Regions from separate parts of the Aureimonas phyllosphaerae genome, predicted to be linked through region 1. Evidence: riboswitches for the same ligand, from Rfam matches in the RefSeq annotation. Region 1 holds a riboswitch; the other holds the start of a gene.
The links. Region 1 has a riboswitch for S-adenosylmethionine ahead of ACLNGM_RS10295 (O-succinylhomoserine sulfhydrylase). Riboswitches for the same ligand answer to the same signal wherever they lie in the genome.
Positions count from the first base shown of each region.

Region 2: it holds a riboswitch for S-adenosylmethionine, as region 1 does, so the genes downstream of both, ACLNGM_RS11355 (hypothetical protein) here and ACLNGM_RS10295 (O-succinylhomoserine sulfhydrylase) in region 1, are expected to answer to the same signal.

Region 1 is NZ_CP181348.1:2,185,289-2,188,676, reverse strand. It holds gene ACLNGM_RS10310 (calcium-binding protein) at 1-201, opposite strand, end outside; tRNA gene ACLNGM_RS10305 (tRNA-Gly) at 499-573, opposite strand; gene ACLNGM_RS10300 (2'-deoxycytidine 5'-triphosphate deaminase) at 622-1,704, opposite strand; SAM riboswitch at 1,796-1,871, shown strand; gene ACLNGM_RS10295 (O-succinylhomoserine sulfhydrylase) at 1,928-3,124, shown strand; gene apaG (Co2+/Mg2+ efflux protein ApaG) at 3,231-3,388, shown strand, end outside.
Region 2 is NZ_CP181348.1:2,412,266-2,415,653, forward strand. It holds gene ACLNGM_RS11345 (PLP-dependent aminotransferase family protein) at 1-781, opposite strand, end outside; gene ACLNGM_RS11350 (DMT family transporter) at 916-1,773, shown strand; gene ACLNGM_RS11355 (hypothetical protein) at 1,783-2,070, opposite strand; SAM-I-IV-variant riboswitch at 2,118-2,222, opposite strand; gene ACLNGM_RS11360 (diacylglycerol kinase) at 2,452-2,856, shown strand; gene ACLNGM_RS11365 (DUF2256 domain-containing protein) at 2,831-3,016, opposite strand; gene ACLNGM_RS11370 (SDR family oxidoreductase) at 3,110-3,388, shown strand, end outside.

The sequences.
Region 1 (3,388 bases):
AGTGAACCCTTCAATCTGGACGTTGAAGGACTCGTACGTTTGCTCGCCTGGCGAGAAGTCGCCGTAGTAACGCAGGGTGACGACAGCATCGCTGTCGGCGACCTGGGGAACATTGGCGATGGTAAAGGGGCCGAGGAGAGCAGGTCCCCGCCCCGTGCCGATGAAGTCGTCGAGCCTGTAGTTGAACGTGACCGCAGCCATGCGCCTCTTCTCCCCAAACGCTTAGGGCACGATGACGTAGCGCTCACCAGAAAGTCAATACGATGTTATAGGCTCGTTAACGAATAGATGTTTGCAGGTCATCCCGCTGCCGCGCCGACCGTTCTCTACAATTGTATGGGATGCAGGATCGGCCTTCCCCCACGTCACCTGCAGATCATCGATCAGACTCCGGCAACTGAGTCGGGATCGTCCAGGGACCGCAGCGGAAGGCGTGACGCGACAACAAGACGCGTGCCCGGCATATCCTCGGAAAGCATCGGAGAAGCGACTTCAATTTGGAGCGGGCGATGGGGATCGAACCCACGACATCCAGCTTGGGAAGCTGGCGTTCTACCGCTGAACTACGCCCGCGCTCGAGGTGGGACACTGCCCGCAAGGTTGCGAGGCGTCAAGCGTCCCTCAGATGAAATGCTTGGAGAGCTTGAGGCCCTGCGCCTGGTAGTTGGACTTCAGATCGGCGCCGTAGAGGCGGTCCGGCGGGCTCGCCATACGCTCGTAGACGAGCCGCCCGACGATCTGGCCGTCCTCCAGGATGAAGGGCACGTCGTGACTGCGCACCTCGAGCACGGCGCGCGAGCCCGAGCCGCCCGCCCCCGAATGGCCGAAGCCCGGATCGAAGAAGCCCGCGTAATGGACGCGGAACTCGCCGACCAGCGGGTCGAAGGGCGTCATCTCGGCGGCAAAGGCGGGCGGCACGTGCACCGCCTCCTTCGAGACGAGAATGTAGAATTCGTCGGGATCGAGAACGAGCTCGCCCACCGCCCCACGCCGGATCGGCTCCCAGTAGTCGAGCATCGAGAGCGCGGCGCGGCGGTCGACATCGACGACGCCGGTGTGCCGCTTGCCGCGGTAGCCGACGAGGCCCGTCTGGTCGCCGGCCAGATCGATCGACAGCGCGATACCGCCGCCGGAGATGTTGGCATCCGCCGCACTGGTCAGTCGCTCGGTCTCGTGGAGGGCGGAAAGCTCCGCTTCGAGAAGCTGCGCGTCGCCGGTGCGGAAGCGGATCTGGGTGAGCCGCGAGCCCGGGCGCACCACGATCGGGAACGTGCGGGGGCTGATCTCGAGGAAGAGTGGACCCCGGTAGCCGGCCGGGATCTTGTCGAACTCCTGCGCCCCGTCCGACAGGACGCGGGTGAAGATATCGAGGCGGCCGGTGGAACTCTTTGGATTGGTCGCGGCGCGGATCTCGGGCGGAAGATCGAGCGCTTCCTGCAGAGGCACGATGTAGACGCAGCCCGTCTCGAGGACCGCACCGCCCGACAGGTCGATCTCGTGCATCGACAGACGGCTGAGCTTGGCCTCCACCAGATTGCCACGGCCCGGCAGGAAGCTCGCGCGAACGCGATAGGCCTTCGCGCCGAGCCGGAGGTCGAGGCTGGCGGGCTGGATCTGATCGGCGTCGAAGGGACGCTCGGATGCGATGCGCCCGTCCGCGGACAGTTGCGCGATATCGCGATCGGGAAGGATTCCGCCGGCCATGAACTCAACTCCAAGCTGATCCACGCGTTAGCAGGCCCGGCGAGGCTTGGAAACGGGCGGATTGATTTCGGCTGCGGACAGGATTAAGGCTCGCCGCGTTCGTGGTGATTTGCCGGCCGGCTTGCAGCCACGTAAAACAAGTCGCTAAAGGCCGTTTCGCCTCACCCCCGAGCGGCTTCTTCGCGTCTGTTGTCCCGTTTGCAAGGCGGCCTCGGAGACGTCCATGCTGAAGAAGAACGACGCAGCCCGCCCCTTGCGCCCGGCGACCGCCATGGTTCACGGCGGCACCATGCGCTCCGGCTTCGGCGAGACGTCGGAAGCCCTCTTCCTGACGCAAGGGTTCGTCTACCCGACGGCCGAGGCCGCCGAGGCCCGCTTCAAGGGCGAGGAACCCGGCTTCGTCTATTCCCGCTACGCCAATCCGACGACGCGCATGTTCGAGGAGCGGATGATGGCGCTGGAGGGCGCCGAGGACGCACGGGCCACGGCGTCGGGGATGGCGGCCGTCTCGGCCGCGCTGCAGTGCTCGGTGAAGGCCGGCGACCACGTCGTGGCCGCACGCGCCCTCTTCGGCTCCTGCCGCTACATCATCGAGACGGTGCTGGGACGTGCGGGCGTCGCTTGTACGCTGGTCGACGGGCGCGACCTCGCGCAGTGGAAGGCGGCGGTTCGCCCCGAGACCAAACTGTTCTTCCTGGAAAGCCCGACCAATCCGACGCTGGAGGTCATCGACATCCGGGCCGTCGCCGAGATCGCTCACGAGGCCGGCGCTCGCCTCATCGTGGACAACGTGTTCGCCACGCCGATGCAGCAGAAGCCGCTGGAACTCGGCGCCGACGTCGTGATCTATTCCGCGACCAAGCACATCGACGGCCAGGGCCGCTGCCTCGGCGGTGTCATCCTGTCGGATGCCCAGTGGATCGCCGAGGAGTTGCAGGACTTCTTCCGCCACACCGGCCCGTCGCTCTCGCCGTTCAACGCCTGGTGCCTGCTGAAGGGCCTCGAAACCCTGCCGCTGCGCGTCGCTCAGCAGACGGCCAACGCCGCTCGCCTCGCCGCTGCGCTGGCCGCCTCGCCGAAGGTCTCGCGCGTCATCTATCCCGGCCGCGCCGACCATCCGGACGCCGAGGTCATCGCCCGCCAGATGTCGGGCGGCTCGACGCTTCTGGCGCTGGACTTGAAGGGCGGCAAGGAGGCGGCGTTCCGCTTCTCGAATGCACTGGAGATCATCAAGATCTCCAACAACCTCGGCGACGCCAAGAGCCTGATCACGCATCCCGCGACGACCACCCACAAGAGCCTGACCGATGAGGCGCGCGCCGAGCTCGGCATCGGACCGGGACTTCTGCGTCTGTCGGCCGGCATCGAGGACGGCGCCGATCTCGTCGAGGACGTCGAGCGGGCGCTCGCCAGCGTCTGACCATGAGCGGCCTTCCGGCTGCACCGACCCGGTTTTGCCGCAATCGTCTGCGGATTGCGGCAGGACCTTTCTCGCGCTGACGGCGCCTGCAACGAACTCGAAGGCCATGTATCAGGCGACCACACGCCACATCACCGTCAGGGTGACCCCGTCCTACCTCGGCGACCAGTCCGATCCGTCGGAGGGACACTGGGTCTTTGCCTACCGCGTCGAGATCGAGAACGGCTCGCGGGAGACGGTGCAGCTGCGTGCGCGCCGCTGGCA
Region 2 (3,388 bases), 230 kb from region 1:
GATGGGCCACCGCAGGCGACAGGCTGGCGCCGGTCGGGTTGTGGATCGCTGAGTTGGTCACGTAAAGGCGCGGCCGGTGACGTTCCGCGAGTTCTGCGAACGAGGCTGGGTCCGGGCCTATGGGTGTCATCGGCACTCCGACGACCGTGACGCGGTGGGCGGACAGGAGCGCGCGGAAGTTGAAGTAGCAGGGATCATCCACCAGCACGGTCTCGCCGGTCCGCAGAAGGAGACGGCAGATCAGATCAAGCGCCTGTGTGCCAGAACCTGTCAGCAGCACCGCATCAGGCCCGACGTCGAGGCCTTCCGCCGCGAACTGCCGGGCCAGCAACTGGCGAAGCGGTGCATGGCCTCGTGCGGAACCGTAGTCCGTCAGGACCGCGTCCCCGGCGCGCGCGGCTCGTCGCAGGGCCCGGCGCAGCGCCTCGGTCGGCATCCAGTCGGCCGGTAGCCAGCCGCATCCGGGCTTTGCTGCCTCCGGTTCGGCGTCGAGCGACTGGCGCGAGACCCAGAACGGATCGATGGCGCGCTCCGCATCGCCGCGCGCGGTCGTGAGAGGTCGCGGCGCGGGGCTGCGCGCGACGAACACGCCGGAGCCCGGCCGTGCCCGCACCACGCCTTCCGCCGCCAGGCGCTCGTAGGCCTCCGCGACGGTCGACGGCGAAACCGAGAGGCTGGTGGCGAGCGCGCGAATGGACGGCAAACGGTCGCCCGCGGCAAGCCCGCGAGCGGCGATGCGATCGCGCACCGCATCCATCACCTCGTCCGTGCGTCGACCCATCGCCGCCCTCCTGCCGTCAACCGTACTATTCCGATAAACCATACGGTTCGAAGAAATTGTATGCCTTCTGTATCTCCTCCAGCGAAGCGGCGACGGGTTACGCCAAAGGCCTGAATAGTCGGCGGGGCGTTGCGATGAGATCGGTGGCGGGCTGGGGAAGCGGACTTCTCGGAGTGGTCATTTTCAGCGGTTCACTTCCGGCCACGCGTGTCGCGGTCACGGATCTACCGCCCTTGTTCCTGACATCGGCGCGGGCGTCGATCGCGGCCGTTCTGGCCGCCGGTCTCCTCGGCCTGCTTCGCCAGCGGCCGCCGGAACGCCGTGATCTGCCGGGTCTCGCGATCGTCGCCCTCGGCGTCGTCGTCGGCTTCCCGCTACTCACCGCGCTCGCCCTGCAGACGGTGACCGCATCCCACTCGGTCGTGTTCATCGGCCTCCTGCCGATGGCGACCGCCCTGTTCGGCGTCCTGCGGGCGGGCGAGCGGCCACGGCCGGCCTTCTGGCTCTTCTCCAGCCTCGGTGCCCTCCTTGTGTCGGGCTTCGCGGTTGCCCAGGGCGGGCGCGGCTCCTGGCAGGGCGACGGCTTCATGGTGGCTGCCATCGCCGTGTGCGGCCTCGGCTATGCCGAAGGCGCGCGACTGTCGCGCCGGATCGGCGGCTGGCAGGTGATCTCTTGGGCGCTGGTCCTGTCGCTGCCGGTGATGCTCGGGCTGCTCGCCTGGACCACGCCTGCCAGCTTCTCCACGGTCGGGGCGCCGGCCTGGGCCGGCCTTGCCTATGTCTCGGTGTTCTCGATGCTGATCGGCTTCGTGTTCTGGTACCGGGGACTGGCAAGGGGCGGCATCGCGGGCGTCGGCCAATTGCAGCTTCTCCAGCCGTTCTTCGGCCTTTCGCTGGCCGCGCTCGTGCTGGGCGAGCCGGTGCCGGCATCGATGGTCGCCGTCACGCTCGGCGTCGTCGCCTGCGTCGCCGGGGCGCGGCGCTTTGCCTGAACCGGGCGGTCAGGCCGCGAACCGCACGCGCTCTTCGACGCGATCGATCGCGAAGGTTTCGAGAGCCCAGTCGATCCCTTCGTTCCGCCGGTCGCCGTCAAGCGCACGCTCGAGGAACACAGTGCGGCGGTCGCGCGGATCGAGACGATAGATGCCCGCCCAGTCATCGTGGAATACCATCCAGATTTCGCCCGGCCGTTTGGCATGGCCGGTGCCGGGATGCCGCGACAGGCCGAGGAAACGGCTTTCGCGGCCAGCGTCGGCGAGAGGGTGGGATGCGGTCGTCGCGTCGGGCAAACTCGTGTCTCCGCCAGTCGTCGCGGGACCGATATGCAAGATATGGCGAGGCTCCGATTGGTTGCCGGTGCGGCCACATCCTCCTTGCGGAGCGCCACCTTGCCCGGACGGCAGGTTGGCGTTGGACATCGGTCCAACTCTTGATGCTGGCGCAGGCCTAGCAGATCGGAGCGGAAGCTGCAACTCGGTAGAAGGAGGGAGGCAGCCATCCGGGCAACCCGAACACGACGAGTTGTGCGGCAAGGGGCGATGCATCGACTAGAGAAGGGAATGCGAAACGGGTCGAAGGTCGGTCGAAAGCCATTCTCTCGCCATTCGCCTGCCGTAGCGCGGCTTGTGCGTCGCGCGAGTTGCCGACTCAACCCCTCGAGCACCTCCCCCATGTCCGATCCCGAAACGTCCGCCGGCCTCCCGCCCCCCAAGTTGAAGGGCATCGAGCACATTCTGGCGGCGGCCGGCTATTCGATCAACGGCGGGCGGCGGCTCCTGCGCGAGCCGGCCTTCCGGCACGAGATCCTGTTCGGACTGGTGCTCGTCGTGCTTCTGGCGCTCCATGGCGCCTCCACGGCCGCCTTTCTCATCCAACTCGTTCTTCTGGCGATCCTCGGCGCGATCGAGGCCGTCAACACGGCGATCGAACTCATCGTCGACCGCGTGTCGCCGGAGTTCTCGGCCTTTGCCAAACACGCCAAGGATCTTGGGTCCTTCGCGGTCTTCTGCCTGCTCGTCGCCAACGCGGCCTTCTGCGCGGCGGTGCTCCTCAAGGATTCGACGTCGTTTCTCTGAGGTCGCCGGCGCGGCGGCGCTTGGCCTCGGCGCGGCAGCGGTCGGAGCAGTAGAGCACCTCGTCCCAGGTCTTCGCCCAGGCCTTGCGCCAGACCATCGGGCGTCCGCAGTTGAGGCAGGTCTTCTGCGGCAGGTCGGCCTTTCGGCGCATCTTGGCCATGGGTGTCCTCGCGCGGTCTGGTCGCAGGAACCGAACCATGCGGCGCGCGGTTCCAGCGCAGCCATCGGCATTGGGTGGGCGTGGAGGACCAGGATGCTGCCATCGCTGCAGACGGGCTATCGGGCTCTCGTGTTCGGCGCCACAGGGGGCATCGGCAGCGCGGTTCTGCAAGCCCTGCAGGCGGACGAGCGCTGCGGCGAGGCCGTCGGCCTGTCGCGGCGCGACGGCTTCGACCTCGAGGACGAGACCTCGATCGCAGCGGCGGCCGAGCGTCTCGGCAGCGGCGATTTCGATCTCCTGTTCAACGCGACCGGCGGCCTTCAGCTCGGCGGTTACGGGCCGGAAAAGGCCTTGCGTGCCATCGAGCCGGAC